3 regions of the Pontibacter russatus genome follow, and region 1 is predicted to be linked to each of the others. Evidence: riboswitches for the same ligand, from Rfam matches in the RefSeq annotation. Region 1 holds a riboswitch; each other region holds the start of a gene.

Evidence for each region. A riboswitch is a leader RNA that binds a small molecule or an ion and turns the genes downstream of it on or off. The one in region 1 is predicted to bind S-adenosylmethionine.
Region 2: linked by a shared signal. The riboswitch ahead of GSQ62_RS04835 (phosphoadenylyl-sulfate reductase) and the one ahead of metH (methionine synthase) in region 1 are both predicted to bind S-adenosylmethionine.
Region 3: linked by a shared signal. The riboswitch ahead of GSQ62_RS04865 (nitrite/sulfite reductase) and the one ahead of metH (methionine synthase) in region 1 are both predicted to bind S-adenosylmethionine.

Annotation. Positions count from the first base shown of each region.
Region 1 covers NZ_CP047984.1:2,702,571-2,707,539, reverse strand. The annotation lists gene rpmA (50S ribosomal protein L27) at 3-272, shown strand; gene GSQ62_RS10860 (hypothetical protein) at 349-975, opposite strand; SAM riboswitch class I at 1,272-1,378, shown strand; gene metH (methionine synthase) at 1,427-4,969, shown strand, end outside.
Region 2 covers NZ_CP047984.1:1,164,652-1,169,620, forward strand. The annotation lists gene GSQ62_RS04815 (S9 family peptidase) at 1-1,201, shown strand, start outside; gene GSQ62_RS04825 (transposase) at 1,586-1,864, opposite strand; gene GSQ62_RS04830 (hypothetical protein) at 2,029-2,748, shown strand; SAM riboswitch class I at 2,893-2,995, shown strand; gene GSQ62_RS04835 (phosphoadenylyl-sulfate reductase) at 3,336-4,055, shown strand; gene cysD (sulfate adenylyltransferase subunit CysD) at 4,148-4,969, shown strand, end outside.
Region 3 covers NZ_CP047984.1:1,173,083-1,178,051, forward strand. The annotation lists gene GSQ62_RS21035 (TSUP family transporter) at 1-1,525, opposite strand, end outside; gene GSQ62_RS04865 (nitrite/sulfite reductase) at 1,775-3,907, opposite strand; SAM riboswitch class I at 4,342-4,443, opposite strand.

The sequences.
Region 1 (4,969 bases):
ACATGGCACACAAAAAAGGAGCAGGTAGTTCTAATAACGGCCGCGAGTCGCATTCCAAACGACTTGGTGTTAAAATTTACGGCGGACAGAATATCATCGCCGGGAACATTATTGTAAGACAAAGAGGTACTGCCCATCACCCAAGCGTTAACGTGGGTATCGGTAAAGACCACACCCTGTTCGCGCTGACTGACGGCGTGGTGCAGTTCAAGAAGGGTAAGAAAAACCGTTCTTACGTTTCTGTGCTCCCCAAAGTAGAGGCGGAAGCGTAGGTACAGCAGCAAACTGCCTCGGCAGTAGCGTTAGCGGGAAAGGGTTGCCATATATGGCAACCCTTTCTTTTTTGTGTCAGAGGGCAGTAAATTCCACGGGTTTGCTTTTGCGTGCTGTGGCAGCCTTGCCAGCTCTGCCGCCTTTAAAGTAGGAGACGAGCCCGGTCGCTACGCCAGCCGCCGAGAGCATATAGCCGCTGGGCAGGCTGTAAAAGGATACGGGAATGCTGATGAGCACAATGCAATAGCCTGCCAGCCACAGCAGGCCGAAGACAGCTGGCGAGCTTGCCGGAACCGGTGGTATATAAGCTGTTTTGAAGCCTGCCAGGTGCAGCAGCTTGGGTGCCTCCGCCGCGAGCAGCACCAGGTTCAGCAGCAGGAAGAACGCGAGCACGTACGGGGTGCCCCGCCAGTTTTGGGATATGGTGATGAGCAGGATGTTGAGGACCATAGGCAGCAGGGCAATTGCTCCCAGGGTGCGGTAGCGCAGCGTCAGCAGAAGAAAGCCAACCGTGATTTGCGAGTAGGCGATGAAGCGGGCGAAGAGGCCCAGGCCATATTGCGCCAGCCTGTCCTCCAGCCACACCGGCCCGATGAGCCCCGGAAATTTGTGCTCGAAATACAGCTTGGCCATGCCCGAGGTGAAAAAGATAAGGCCCAGGAACACGCTGGTGCCGTTCAGGAAAATCGTCTTAAAGTGCATCGCGTTCGGGTTTGGTAGCGGCCCTGTAAGCTGGGTTGAGCTTAAAATTTAAGTGTTGGAATTCCGGAGCCTCGGTAAGTAAGTTACCCTTTCCGTTAGAAACATGCGGGCAAACTATATAAACAGGCGCATTCTGTAGACCATCGCCCGAAACGGGCAGTTTTATCACGAAGCGGGCATTCAAACCAGGCGGTGGGCAGTGCCTGGAGCGTACTCATATATAGCTGAAGGAGCCCGCAGAATAATTTAGCGAAACAAAATTTTTATATACTGCCTATATATGCTTAACTTGCAACCTCTTATCAAGAAAGACCGAGGGACAGGGCCCTACGACGTCTTAGCAACCATGTAAGTGCTTGGTGCTAATTCCCTTCCGGACACGGCGTGCCGGAAAAGATAAGAATGTACTCCTCCCCGGTGTCCTTCTTGATAAGCCTAACGCAGCAGACTTATGAGAAGCAAGACGACACCAACCATGACCAACCATCCCATTCATACATTACTGAAGGAGCGTGTGCTCGTGCTGGACGGCGCGATGGGCACCATGATTCAGCGTTACCAGCTTTCAGAGGCCGATTTCCGGGGTGAGCGCTTTGCCGACCACCCCAGCGACCTGAAAGGCAACAACGACCTGCTTTCCATCACCCGCCCCGACATCATCAAGGCCATACACAAAGAGTACCTGGAGGCCGGTGCCGACATCGTGGAAACCAACACCTTCAGCGGCACCCGCATCGCCATGGCCGACTATCACCTGGAGGACCTGGTATATGAGATGAACTACGAATCGGCGAGGCTGGCGCGCGAGGCGGCCGATGAAATCACGGCGCAGAACCCGGATAAACCGCGTTTCGTGGCCGGCGCCATCGGCCCGACCAACCGCACCGCCTCGCTCTCGCCGGACGTGAACAACCCCGGTTACCGCGCCATCACCTTCGACCAGTTGGTGGAGGCATATTACGAGCAGGTGAAGGGCTTGGTAGACGGCGGCTGCGACGTGCTGCTGATAGAAACCGTGTTTGACACGCTGAACTGCAAAGCCGCCCTTTATGCCGCGCAGCAATATGTGCAGTACGGCGGCAAGGAACTGCCCATCATGGTATCCGGCACGATTACCGATGCCAGCGGCCGCACCTTATCCGGCCAGACGGTGGAGGCCTTCTGGAATTCCATCTCCCACGCGCCCATCATCAGCATCGGGTTTAACTGTGCCTTGGGAGCGCGTCAGTTGAAAACCCATATCCAGGAACTTTCCCGCATCGCGGATGTCCACATCAGCGCCTACCCAAATGCCGGTTTGCCGAACGCCTTTGGCGGCTACGATGAGTCTGCGGATGAAATGGGGGCTGTGGTGGAAGAATACCTGCAGGAGGGTTTGGTGAACATACTGGGTGGCTGTTGCGGCACCACACCCGATCATATCCGCCGCATCGCGGAGCTTTCTGCCCAGCACAAACCGCGTGTCGTTCCGGAACTGCCGGCTTATTCGCGCTTCAGCGGCCTGGAGCCACTTACCATCACACCAGAAACGCTGTTCGTGAATGTGGGGGAACGCACCAATGTAACCGGCTCCAAGAAATTCGCGCGCTTGATCGTAGATAGCAAGTTCGAAGAGGCCCTGTCGGTGGCACGGCAGCAGGTAGAGGGCGGTGCCCAGATCATTGACGTGAACATGGACGAGGGCATGTTGGACTCCGAGGAGGCCATGACCAACTTCCTGCACCTGATCGCCTCCGAGCCGGACATCGCCAAGCTGCCCATCATGATCGACTCCTCGAAGTGGACGGTGCTGGAAGCGGGCCTGAAATGTGTGCAGGGCAAGTCCATCGTCAACTCCATCAGCCTGAAAGAGGGCGAAGAGAACTTTAAAGCACAGGCCCGCAAAGTGCGCCAGTACGGTGCCGCCGCCGTGGTGATGGCCTTTGACGAGGAAGGCCAGGCCGACACCCTCGAGCGCAGAATAGAGATATGCGGGCGCGCCTACCGCATTTTAACGGAGGAACTGGGTTTCCCGCCCCAGGACATCATCTTCGACCCGAATATACTGGCCATTGCCACTGGTATAGAAGAGCACAACAACTATGCGGTAGAGTACCTGGAGGCAGTGAAGTGGATAAAGGCCAACCTGCCGCACGCCCTGGTGAGCGGTGGCGTGAGCAACCTGTCGTTCTCGTTCCGGGGCAACGACCTGGTGCGCGAAGCCATGCACACGGTGTTCCTGTACTATGCGGTGCAGGCCGGGATGGATATGGGCATCGTGAACGCCGGTATGATGGGCGTATATGACGAGATTCCCAAAGACCTGCGCGACCTGATTGAAGATGTGATTTTTAACCGCCACCCGGATGCCACGGAGCGGCTGGTTAACTATGCCGATACCATCAAGGGCAAAGGAAAAGCGGCGGCGCAGGCTGATACTGCCTGGCGCGAGGCCCCGGTGGAAGAGCGCCTGAAGCACGCGCTCGTAAAGGGTATTGTAGATTACATCGAGGAAGACACCGAGGAAGCCCGCCAGAGAGCCGTAAAAACGCTGGATGTGATTGAAGGGCCGCTGATGGCCGGTATGACGGTGGTGGGAGACTTGTTCGGTGCGGGCAAAATGTTCCTGCCGCAGGTGGTGAAGAGCGCGCGCGTGATGAAGAAGTCGGTGGCGTACCTGCTGCCCTTTATGGAGAAGGAGAAACTGGCCTCCGACACGTCCAAGTCAACGGCGGGCACCATTCTGATGGCCACCGTGAAAGGCGACGTGCACGACATCGGCAAAAACATTGTGGGCGTGGTGCTGGCCTGTAACAATTATGAGGTGATAGACCTGGGTGTGATGGTGCCGCTGGACAAGATTCTGGCGGAGGCCGAGGCGCAGAAAGTGGATATGATTGGCCTGAGCGGACTGATTACGCCCTCGCTGGATGAGATGACCTATGTGGCGCAGGAGATGGAGCGGCGCGGGCTGAAGATTCCGCTTCTGATTGGCGGCGCTACAACCTCCCGCGTACACACGGCCGTGAAAATAGCGCCGCAGTATAGCGGGCCGGTGGTACACGTACACGACGCCTCCCGCAGCGTGACGGTGGTGGGCAGCCTGCTGGGCAGCAACCGCGATGCCTATATAGCCGAGATAAAAGCAGAGTACCAGAAGCTGCGCGAAGATCACCTGAGCCGTACCAAAGACCGCGCTTTTGCCACCATCGAAGAGGCGCGCGCCAACAAGTTTAAGGTAGACTGGGCGGCCACGCAGCCTGTCAAACCTAGCTTCCTGGGCAGCAAGGCTTTCAATAATTACCCGCTTTCCGAGATTGTGCCCTATATCGACTGGACGCCTTTCTTCCATACCTGGGAACTGAAGCGCCAGTATCCGAAGATTCTGGAGGATGCGGATCTGGGCGTGGAGGCGCGCAAGCTATTTGCCGACGCGCAGCAAATGCTGCAGGAGATTGTAAATAACCAATTGCTGGAGGCGCGTGCGGTGGTGGGTTTATACCCGGCCAATGTGGAGGACGATGATACCATTGAAGTATATAGCGACGATGCCCGTGCCAACGTGCTAACAGAGTTCCACACGCTGCGGCAGCAGGGCAAGAAAGGCGGCAACGTACCGAACATGGCTTTCTCCGATTTTGTGGCTCCGAAGGAAACAGGCATACCCGATTATATAGGTGGCTTTGTGGTGTCCACAGGCTTTGGCATCGAGAAACTCATCGAAAAGTACGAGGCGGATCACGACGACTACCATTCCATTATGGTGAAAGCGCTGGCCGACCGCTTGGCCGAGGCCTTTGCGGAGCTGATGCACGCCAAAGTGCGCAAAGAGCTGTGGGGGTATGCACCGCAGGAGAACCTGGGCAACGAGGAGCTCATCAAGGAGCAGTATCAGGGCATCCGTCCGGCGCCGGGCTACCCCGGCTGCCCCGACCACACCGAGAAAATCACGCTGTTCAACCTGCTGAATGCGGAGGAGCAGTCTGGCGTAACCCTGACGGAGAACCTGGCCATG
Region 2 (4,969 bases), 1.5 Mb from region 1:
GAACAAGGACGGTGCGACTAACTTCAAGCTGATGCAGACACCGGTAAGCAAGCCGGGCAAAGCCAACTGGAAGGAAGTGGTGCCGCACCGCGAGAACGTGCTGCTGGAGGGCATCGAGATTTTCAGGGATTACCTGGCCCTGCAGGAGCGCAAAGACGGCCTCTCCCAAATCAGGGTGAAGAAGTGGAACGACCCGAAAACGGATTATTATATAGACTTCGATGAGGAGGCTTACACCGCCTACATCAGCACCAATCCCGACTTCGACAGCAAAGAGTTGCGCTTTGAGTACAGCTCCCTCACCACACCAAGCTCAACCTACGATTATAACATGGAGACGAAGGAGCGCGAGCTGCTGAAGCGCCAGGAGGTGGTAGGCGATTTCGACCCGGAGAACTATGAGGCAAAGCGCATTTTCGCCACTGCCGACGACGGCACCAAAATCCCGGTGTCGCTGGTGTACCGCAAGGGGCTTGAGCTGAACGGGCAGAACCCGACGCTGCTATATGGCTACGGCTCATACGGCAACAGCATGAACCCCGGCTTCAGCTCGGTGCGCCTCAGCCTGCTGGACAGGGGCTTTGTGTATGCCATCGCCCATATACGCGGGGGCCAGGAAATGGGCCGCCAGTGGTACGAGAACGGCAAGCTGCTGAAGAAAAAGAACACTTTCACCGACTTTATTGACGTCGCGGAGTACCTGATTGAGCAGCGGTACACCAATCCCGACAAGCTGTTTGCCCAGGGCGGCAGCGCCGGTGGTTTGCTGATGGGCGCCGTGGTGAACATGCGCCCCGAGCTGTTCAAAGGCGTGCTGGCGGCCGTGCCGTTCGTGGATGTGGTGACGACGATGCTCGACACCAGCATTCCACTGACGACAGGCGAGTTTGACGAGTGGGGCAACCCCGCCGAAAAGCAGTACTACGACTACATGCTGTCTTACTCACCCTATGACAACGTGGAAGCCAAGGCTTATCCGAACATGCTCGTCACCACCGGCCTCCACGATTCGCAGGTGCAGTACTGGGAACCCGCCAAATGGGTGGCCAAGCTCCGCGAGATGAAGACGGACGACAACATGCTGCTGCTGCACACCAACATGGAGGCCGGGCACGGCGGCGCCTCCGGCCGCTTCGAGCGCTACAAAGAGACAGCCCTGCAATACGCATTCCTCCTGAACCTGCTGGAGCAGAACCAGTAAGTTGGATTGCTGGTTGCTGATTGTTAATTGTTTTTACTTTTAAAAGAAGAAGCGGGCCTTACAGCCCGCTTCTTCTTTTTTGTGATGTCTGGCGCTCAAGTATCCGGCTTCAGAGTCAGCCTGTAAGTAAACCTATTTTAAAACGTTCACATACAACAGGTGTATCTGAGAGGCTGTTGTAAAACCTACTAAAGCCTTTTAATAAGTATTGTAATCATGGCAATATAGCTCATGCTTTGGTAGTTCACTCTGTTTTTCTCATAGTCCTTACCAGGCACCTGGCATGTAGCATCCAGGCGAGGGTTCTCTCCACCACCCACCTTCGCGGCAGCACTTTGAAGCCTTTCGCACCGTCTGTGCGCAGCACCACCTGCCAGCACCAGCCTATGCTGTGCAGCCTGATTTGACGCGCGCCTTCTCGCCCAGAAAAGCATTGATCGCCTCCCAACTGCCGTCCTTGCTCCACTGGCTGAAGTAGCCATAGACCGTTTGCCAGCGGGGAAAGTCATGCGGCAAGCTGCGCCAGCTGCAGCCGTTTTCACCATATAGAATATAGCGTTCAATGCTTCTGTTAAATCCGCAGGGGGGCCGGCCGCCCCGCTTGCTGGGGGTTTTTACAACTGGGAGGGCCTGTTTGAATCTCTCCCAGCCCTTCTTACTCATGTCGCTTGGATATCTGCCCCCTTTTTCTTTCTTTTAGTTGGTGATCACCTAGGTTTTGAATAGTTGGTCGTTCAACTTTCCTAACCAAAGTGAGAACTTTATTTATTCACCCCATTTAGGTTCTGAAACAGTTTCTTAGAAAAAATCTATTAAGTTGGAGGCTTATGAAAACCCTACCTATCAACTGGCTTACAGAGGGGCTCATCGATTTTGAGTACAAAAAGTACATGCTGCTGGCCTACCTCAAAGCCGCCAAAACCGAGTTCGGCCAGCGCCGCCTCTACCCCGTCTTGTCGGACCTGATCATGCACTACCGCCACCTGCTGCAGGTGAAGGAGCACAAGCAACTGGTCTACGAGACGTTCCCCAAGCGCATCAGCCGCGCCGATTTCGAAAAGCTGGAGCTGGTGTACCAGAAGATTGTGGAAGACGACGAAACGATGCAGCAGATCGAGGAGATTATCGCGTACGCCGCGCCGCGCTTCAACCAGACGGTGGCGTCTGGGCAGGAACTGTATGATTTTGTGGAGCGCCACCTCGAAATCAGCCCCGTCGGCATCACGCCCATGTACCACGACGAAGGCTATCTGTTCCTGGATGCTTTCCCGGGCAAGGAAACGCATGTTTATATATACCGCATGACCGTTTTTGAGAACGCGTACGAAAAGTACAGGGGCATAAACACACAGCTGCTGCAGACAGTGCGCCGCGGGCTGGCCCAGACGCACGAAAACCTGAAGGGGCAGCTGCTGCGCGAACGGCAGGCGCTGCCAAACCCCGCCACCTTTGCCGTGGTGTCTCGGATACCGGTGCCCCTGGAGCACTCGCTGCTGCCCATCGCCAAGCGTTCGCTGGTGAAGTACGTGGCCCGGCTGTCCGCCTGACGGCTGCCAAAGCCGGGGCGGCGCCTTCGGTTTTGCTGCCCCGGTTAATTTATTTTCGCTTACATAGTAGGCAGTTGAACAAAAAAAGCCTTAAATTTGTACTTCAATTACGAATTGACTAATAATTGACCTGAGCGTCAGTAAAATTTATATAGAAGAGGCGAGAGAATAGGCTCCAAGACCCTCTGGCAACCACCCGTTTGGGAAGGTGCCAAGTCCTATCCCGCGGGGCGGGAGCATATAAATTTAAGATATAATGCAAACTACAGCTTACACATCGCCTTTTGTTTCCGGTAGCCACCTTGCTGCCACCCTTCCTGCCTCGGCATATTTCCGCAACACCCCTGCTTTTTACTGTTGTTGCTGCTGTATGCAGTGCTGCTAACTTGCCGGATCTGTTGCCTCAGATGCAACCCCTCAGTACTTTTGCGCCGCAAGGTGTTCCTTTTTCCCATGCTGTTTCGGTTATTCATCAGGCAACGCCGCCCTTTGGCTTAATTTGCACGGGCGAGCAACGGAACTGGTTATACCACAGGGATATAGGCAAGGCATATATACGAACACCCACTAAGATTTAATATTTCAACATGAGTCAGATATCAGCTTTAGAAACCAAGATGCCGGCCCTGCTCGGCCTGCTGGAGGGCAAAAGCATAGAAGAGAGCCTCGCCATACTGGCCGCCCAGTTTCCGGGGCAGATCGCTTTCTCCTCCAGCCTCGGCATCGAGGATCAGCTCATCACGCATTATATATTCGAGAACAACCTGCCGATCCGCGTTTTCTCACTGGACACCGGCCGCCTCTTCAACGAAACCTACAACCTGCTGCACAAAACCAACGAGCACTACGGCAAAAAGATAGAGGTCTTTTTCCCGCAGCACGAGGCCGTGGAGCAGATGGTGACAGAGAAAGGCACGCTCAGCTTTTACGCTTCGGTGGAGAACCGCAAGCAGTGCTGCTATATCCGGAAGGTGGAGCCGCTGAAGCGCGCGCTGCAGGGTGTGCAACTCTGGATTACCGGCATCAGGGCCGAGCAGTCCGACGCCCGCCACGACCTGCAGCTGCTGGAGTGGGACCCGGGTTTCCAGATGATCAAGTACAACCCGCTCCTGACCTGGTCTTTCGACGCCGTGCGTGAGGCCGTGCGCCAGCTCCATATCCCCTACAACCCGCTGCACGACAAAGGCTTTGTGAGCATCGGCTGCGCCCCCTGCACCCGCGCCATCGCCGAGGGTGAGGACTTCCGGGCAGGACGCTGGTGGTGGGAGAGCGACTCCAAGAAAGAGTGCGGGCTGCACGCACGTTAATTAAAAGGCTAAATGGTTTGATTGTTAAATGGTTGGAAGCATATACCTGAATTTTCAACAATTTAACAATACAGCAATTGAACAATTAAAATATGACGAAGAGATATTTAGATTACCTCGACCAGCTGGAGGCGGAAGCCATCCATATCATGCGCGAGGTAGCGGGCCAGTTCCAGAAACCGGCTCTCCTGTTTTCAGGCGGCAAAGACTCCATCACGCTGGTGCGTCTGGCCGAGAAGGCTTTCCGGCCGGGCAAGTTCCCGTTCCCGCTGGTACACATCGACACGGGCCACAACTTCCCGGAGGCCATCCGGTACCGCGACGAGCTGGCGGAGAGGCTGGGCGAGAAACTGATTGTGCGCCACGTAGAGGACACCATCAAAAAGCAGAACCTCACGGAGCCGGTGGGCCGCTATGCCAGCCGCAACGGCCTGCAGACCTATACCCTGCTGGAGACCATCGAGGAATTCGGGTTTGACGCCTGTATCGGCGGGGCCCGCCGCGACGAGGAGAAGGCCCGCGCCAAGGAGCGCATCTTCTCGGTACGCGACGAGTTCGGCCAGTGGGACCCGAAGCGCCAGCGCCCCGAGCTCTGGAACATCTACAACGGCCGTATCAGCCTGGGTGAGAACGTGCGCGCCTTCCCGATCAGCAACTGGACGGAGTTGGACGTGTGGAACTACATCAAGCGTGAGGAAATCACCCTGCCCAACATCTACTTCACGCATGAGCGCGATTGCCTGATCCGCGACGGCAAGCTGATGGCCTGGTCGGACTTTATTTACCGCGAGCCGGAAGACGAGGTGGTGAAGCGCCAGGTGCGTTTCCGCACTGTAGGGGATATGACCTGTACTGCCGCCGTGGAGTCCATCGCCTTCGACATCGACTCGGTGATCGCTGAAATCATAGAATCA
Region 3 (4,969 bases), 1.5 Mb from region 1:
AGAAGGTCATGAAAATCATGCGCAGGCTGACGATGATGATGACAATGCCGACGATGATCATCATGGTTTTCACCGGAAGCTTCCGGGCAAGCATGGCGCCCAGCGGCGCTGAGATAGTGCCCCCCAGAATCAGGCCGATGATGATTTGCCAGTGTGAAATGCCTGCCAGCGAGATGAAGGCCGCCGAGCTGGCAAAGGACACGAAGAACTCCGCCAGGTTCACGGAGCCGATGGTGTACATCGGGTGCCGGCCCTTCGCTATTAGCGTCGAGGAAACAATCGGTCCCCAGCCGCCGCCGCCAATGGCATCCATAAAACCGCCGACAGCACCCAGCATGCCAAGCCGCGTCACAGGGCTCTTCTTTACACGCTTCTTCAGTACCTTCCGGATAATGAGAATGCCCAGAAACAGGGTATATCCCGCCACGATGGGCTTGATGAGGTAGATGTACTCCTCCAGCGTAAAGAGGAGGTAAGCCCCCGCTATGGCCCCCAACACGCCGGGTACCACAATGGTCTTGAAGAGCTTGCTGTTGACGTTGCCGAATTTAAGGTGCATCCAGCCGGAGGCGCCCGAGGTGAAAATCTCGGAGGCATGCACGCTGGCGCTGGCCGCTACCGGCGATATGCCGAAACTCAGCAGGAAAGTGGTGGCGCTCACGCCATAGGCCATGCCCAGGGCTCCGTCGATGAGTTGGGCCACAAAACCAGCCAGTATAAAGATGAGGATCTCTCTGTCGACCTGCGCGGCCACGTCCAGGGCCAAGTGGCCGATGGTGCTGAAAGGGATATAGCTGAAGAGCAGGTGCCCCGTCACCATCAGGGATATGGCCGCCAGCACCAGCATCAGCACAACGGTAGTGCTGTACCTCGATTTTTTACGGGCGACAGGGGCTTTGGGCTCCACCAGCACCTCCGTCACCTCGTTCAGGCGCTTCACCTTGTAAGCAAAGTCGCCGGTGAGCTGGGCGCGAAGTCTGGTGAGTTTGTCCAGCACCTGCTCTATCTCATCAGGCAGCGCCTCGTTCAGCACCTGCTTCAGGCGCTTGGCAACTGTCGGGGATTTCCCGTTGGTGGAGATGGCGAGCTTCAGGCTGCCCTTCTGCACGATAGACCCCAGGTAGAAATCGCACTGCTGCGGCGTGTCAGCTACGTTGGTGAGAATCTTGCGCGATTTCGCCAGGTCCCGGATAGTCACGTTCAGCACATGATCGTCCGTCGCCACCAGCACAATGTCACGATCCGCCAGGTCCTCTTCCCGGAATTCCCGCTTCTCGAGCCTCACCAGCGGGTGGCGGCTGGCCAGTTCTTCAATTTCGGGCAATATGGCCGGGGCAACCAGCAGCACCTGCGCCTGCGGGCTGTTAGCCAGGATGGCCGAGAGTTTCTCGAGCCCTACGTTGCCCCCTCCCACTACCAGCGTCTGCAGTTGCTCCAGTTTCAGGAAAACGGGGAACAGCGGGTTGATAACCGGCTGCACCGTAGCCGGGGGAGAGTCTTGTATTGTATTCTGCGAACTGCTCATGTATCTCGTATGTCGTCCTTTGTGAGGTAGGTGCTACGCGTTTATCGGTTCCTGCACCTGTTTCTGGCTGCTGGCCCTGCCGCACCTGCCCTACCCACGATGGCCTTTAGGACCGCTTCGGCGGCAGCATCATTTCTTACCGCCTGCTATATATCTTACCTTCCTGATGCCATCTTCAGTCAATTTTGAGCAACTGAATACTGAATAATTGAATTCAGATATCAGTATTCAGTTATTCAAAATTCCTGCCTACGCCCCACGCTCTACCGGCTTTGGCGAAGGCATTTGCCGCTGCTGCTGGCGGTAGCTGGAGGCCTGCTGCAGAAACAGCAGCGCCTGGCCTATATACTCGCGGGCGAATGCCTCCGACGGCTCATGCTGGTTTAGCTGGAGCACCGTCTCTTTAAAGCTGGGCTCAAAGGCAAACGTGCCTTCCGCCACATAATTTGCGTCAAAATCATCGATGATGCCGATCTGGGTATTTCCCTTCAGGCCCTTATCGAGCAGCAGCGCCTTAGCCGTGCTCACAAACGAACCGTAGCCGTAGTAGATGGCATCGGCAAAACGCTTGCCCTCCAGGGCCTCGGCGGCCCACTCCAGTTTCTCATCAGACTCATACAGCAGGGTGACCACGAGGTCAATCATCACACCCGCGCACTCTCCCACGCCGATGGCCGTCGAGTACTCCTCCTGGTGGCCCCAGTCGATAAAGTCGTCCGGCGTCAGGTTGGTCAGGTCGGCCAGCGGCTTCAGCAGCTGGTAGAAATAGTTTTTGCCCTGCCGGTCGTAGTAGTCGTTGAAGCGCTCGTTGTCCTCTTTGTTCGCGTAGTAGTCGTTGATCACGTAGCGCAGCGCGTCCGTTGCCTTTTTGCTGGGCACCTTGATGATTTTGTCTGATGCCCGGCCCACGCCGTTCCCGACGGTGCCGCCGCCCAGCAGCACCTGCAGCGCTGGCAACACGTTTTTGCCGCTCTTCAGCGACGAGCCATGGAAGCCGATGTTGCTGATGCCGTGCTGTCCGCAGGAGTTCATGCAGCCGCTTATCTTAATTTTGATGTCGGTGTTGAAGATCAGCTCCGGGTACTCCCCGATGATGATGTCTTCCAGCACTTTGGCAAAATTGGTGCTGTTGGAAATACCCAGGTTACAGGTGTCGGTGCCGGGGCAGGTGGTAACGTCGGCCACGCTGTCGAAGCCCGGCTCCGCCAGGTTCAGGGCCTCCAGTTGCGCAAAGAAGTAGGGCAGCGCCTCCTGCTTCACATACTTCAGCAGCAGCCCCTGGTTCTGGGTTACGCGTATCTCGTCGCCGGCAAAGTCGCGCACCAACGGAGCCAGTATTCTGGCTGTGTCGGAGCTGATGTCGCCGGTCGGCACTTTTATATAGATGCCAAAGTAGCCCTCCTGCTTCTGGGCGAAGACGTTGGTTTTGAGCCAGGCGTCATACTTTTCCGTGTTCTCAATGATATAATCCGGGATGGCTTTCGGGGCCGGGAGCGCAGGCGTGAAGTCCACGGTTTCATCCACCTCAAAGCTGTGTACTTTCAGCGCCCTGGTCTCTTCCTTTATCAGGCGCATCACCTCGTCCAGCCCTATCTTGCTGATCACATACTTGAACCTGGCCTTGTTGCGGTTGCTTCGCTCGCCATAGCGGTCAAATACCCGGATCACACTCTCAATCACCGGAATCACCTGGTTGGCGGGCAGGAACTCGTACATCGGCTGCGCCAGCATGGGCTGTGCCCCCAGGCCGCCCCCGATCACCACTTTAAAGCCGCGCACCAGTTTTCCGTTCACCTCCTGCACTTTAGGTATAAAGCCCAGGTCGTGGATATAGCTCATGGCGGTGTCGCGGTCGCTGGAAGAGAAGGTAATCTTGAATTTGCGGCCCATCTCCTGGCAAATCGGGTTACGCAGGAAGTAGCGGAAGGTGGCATCGGCGTAAGGCGACACATCAAAAGGCTCATTCGGGTCGATGCCCGCCTCCGGCGACGCCGTCACGTTGCGCACGGTGTTGCCGCAGGCCTCCCGGATGGTAATGTCCTCCTCATCCAGTCGGGTCCAGAGCTCGGGAGTCCTGTCCAGGCTCACAAAGTGAAGCTGTATGTCCTGGCGCGTGGTCAGGTGCAGGTTGCCGGTAGAGTACTCATCCGAGATGCCGGCTATATGCAGAAGCTGTTTTGTGGTGACCCGGCCAAAAGGCAGCTTGATGCGGATCATCTGCACCCCCAACTGGCGCTGGCCATATATACCGCGCGCCAGGCGCAGGCTCTTGAACTTGTCTTCCTGCATCTTGCCGGTGCGGTACATGCGGATTTTCTTCTCCAGCTCAATGATATCCTTCTCAACTATCGGGTTCTCTATTTCGGATCTAAAGGTTTGCATACAAAAGTATTTTAGTGGATGAGCCGGTCAAGGCTTCTGCTCGGGTTGCTATTTAAATTATGAGGGTCCAGAAGTGCCTGCCGCAAAGCACACAGAGGCAGCCATATAGGCAGGGGCATTCAACAACAGCCACAAGTGCCGCGCCGCGCACCGTCGGGCAAAAGGCCGGAGGCTTTGTTATATATGATAAAGGAGACAATGGTAGATGTCATAAACTTGTGGCTGCGCCGCTTCCTGTGTTGTTAAAAAATGGGCGGGTGATGCGTTCCCCTGCTTCCTGCGGCATGCCTGTGCCGGCACGGGCGGGCGTCACTTTAGTTAGAAGGATGAACGGCAGCAACAACAGCACATCACAGGCAGCGATGCGGCAAGATTGTCAGGATGAGGAAAGCGGGTGAATGGGAAAGTGCCTGATGTTTTGTTCATGGTTCTCTAATTTATATTTCCCCTTTGTCGGGCAGGATGTGGCACCTTTCCGTTAGGATGGTTGCCAGAGGTTCTAAGAGCCTGTTCTCTCGCCTCTTCGTCTATAAATTTATTGCGGGTAGCAATAGTATTCTTCACAAAAGTAAAAAATAAATCTCACTTGTATATCAAATTGATAAAAATCCGGAGATTATTTTCGTTCCTCCCGTTTCAGCCCCTATGGCTGCACAGCCATAGGGGCGTTACAGGCGGTGATTGGCCGGACAGCGGCCTACGTCTCAGCGGCCTGAATTTCAGGTTTATCAACAAAATCGGCGGCTTTTTGTTCCATCGCTCCCCGCCCGCCAGGCTATATATGGCGCCGTCACCGCCCAAACAACTTTCTCTGTCAGTTGTACCTTGCCAGCCACACAAGATTATATATGGAAAAGCAGTGTCTTGATAAATTCCGGCGGCGGCCACGCCCCTACCTCATATGAACAGCACACTCGCGTCAACAACGTTCAACGTGATGCCGGCACACCTTCGTAAACATCTCTACGCTGCAAATGCACAAAGGCCCTCCCCGTATACGGGGAGGGCCTTTGCTGATATATAAACAGTCTCTGCTTGCCCTGCAGCGCGCAGCTGTTTCAG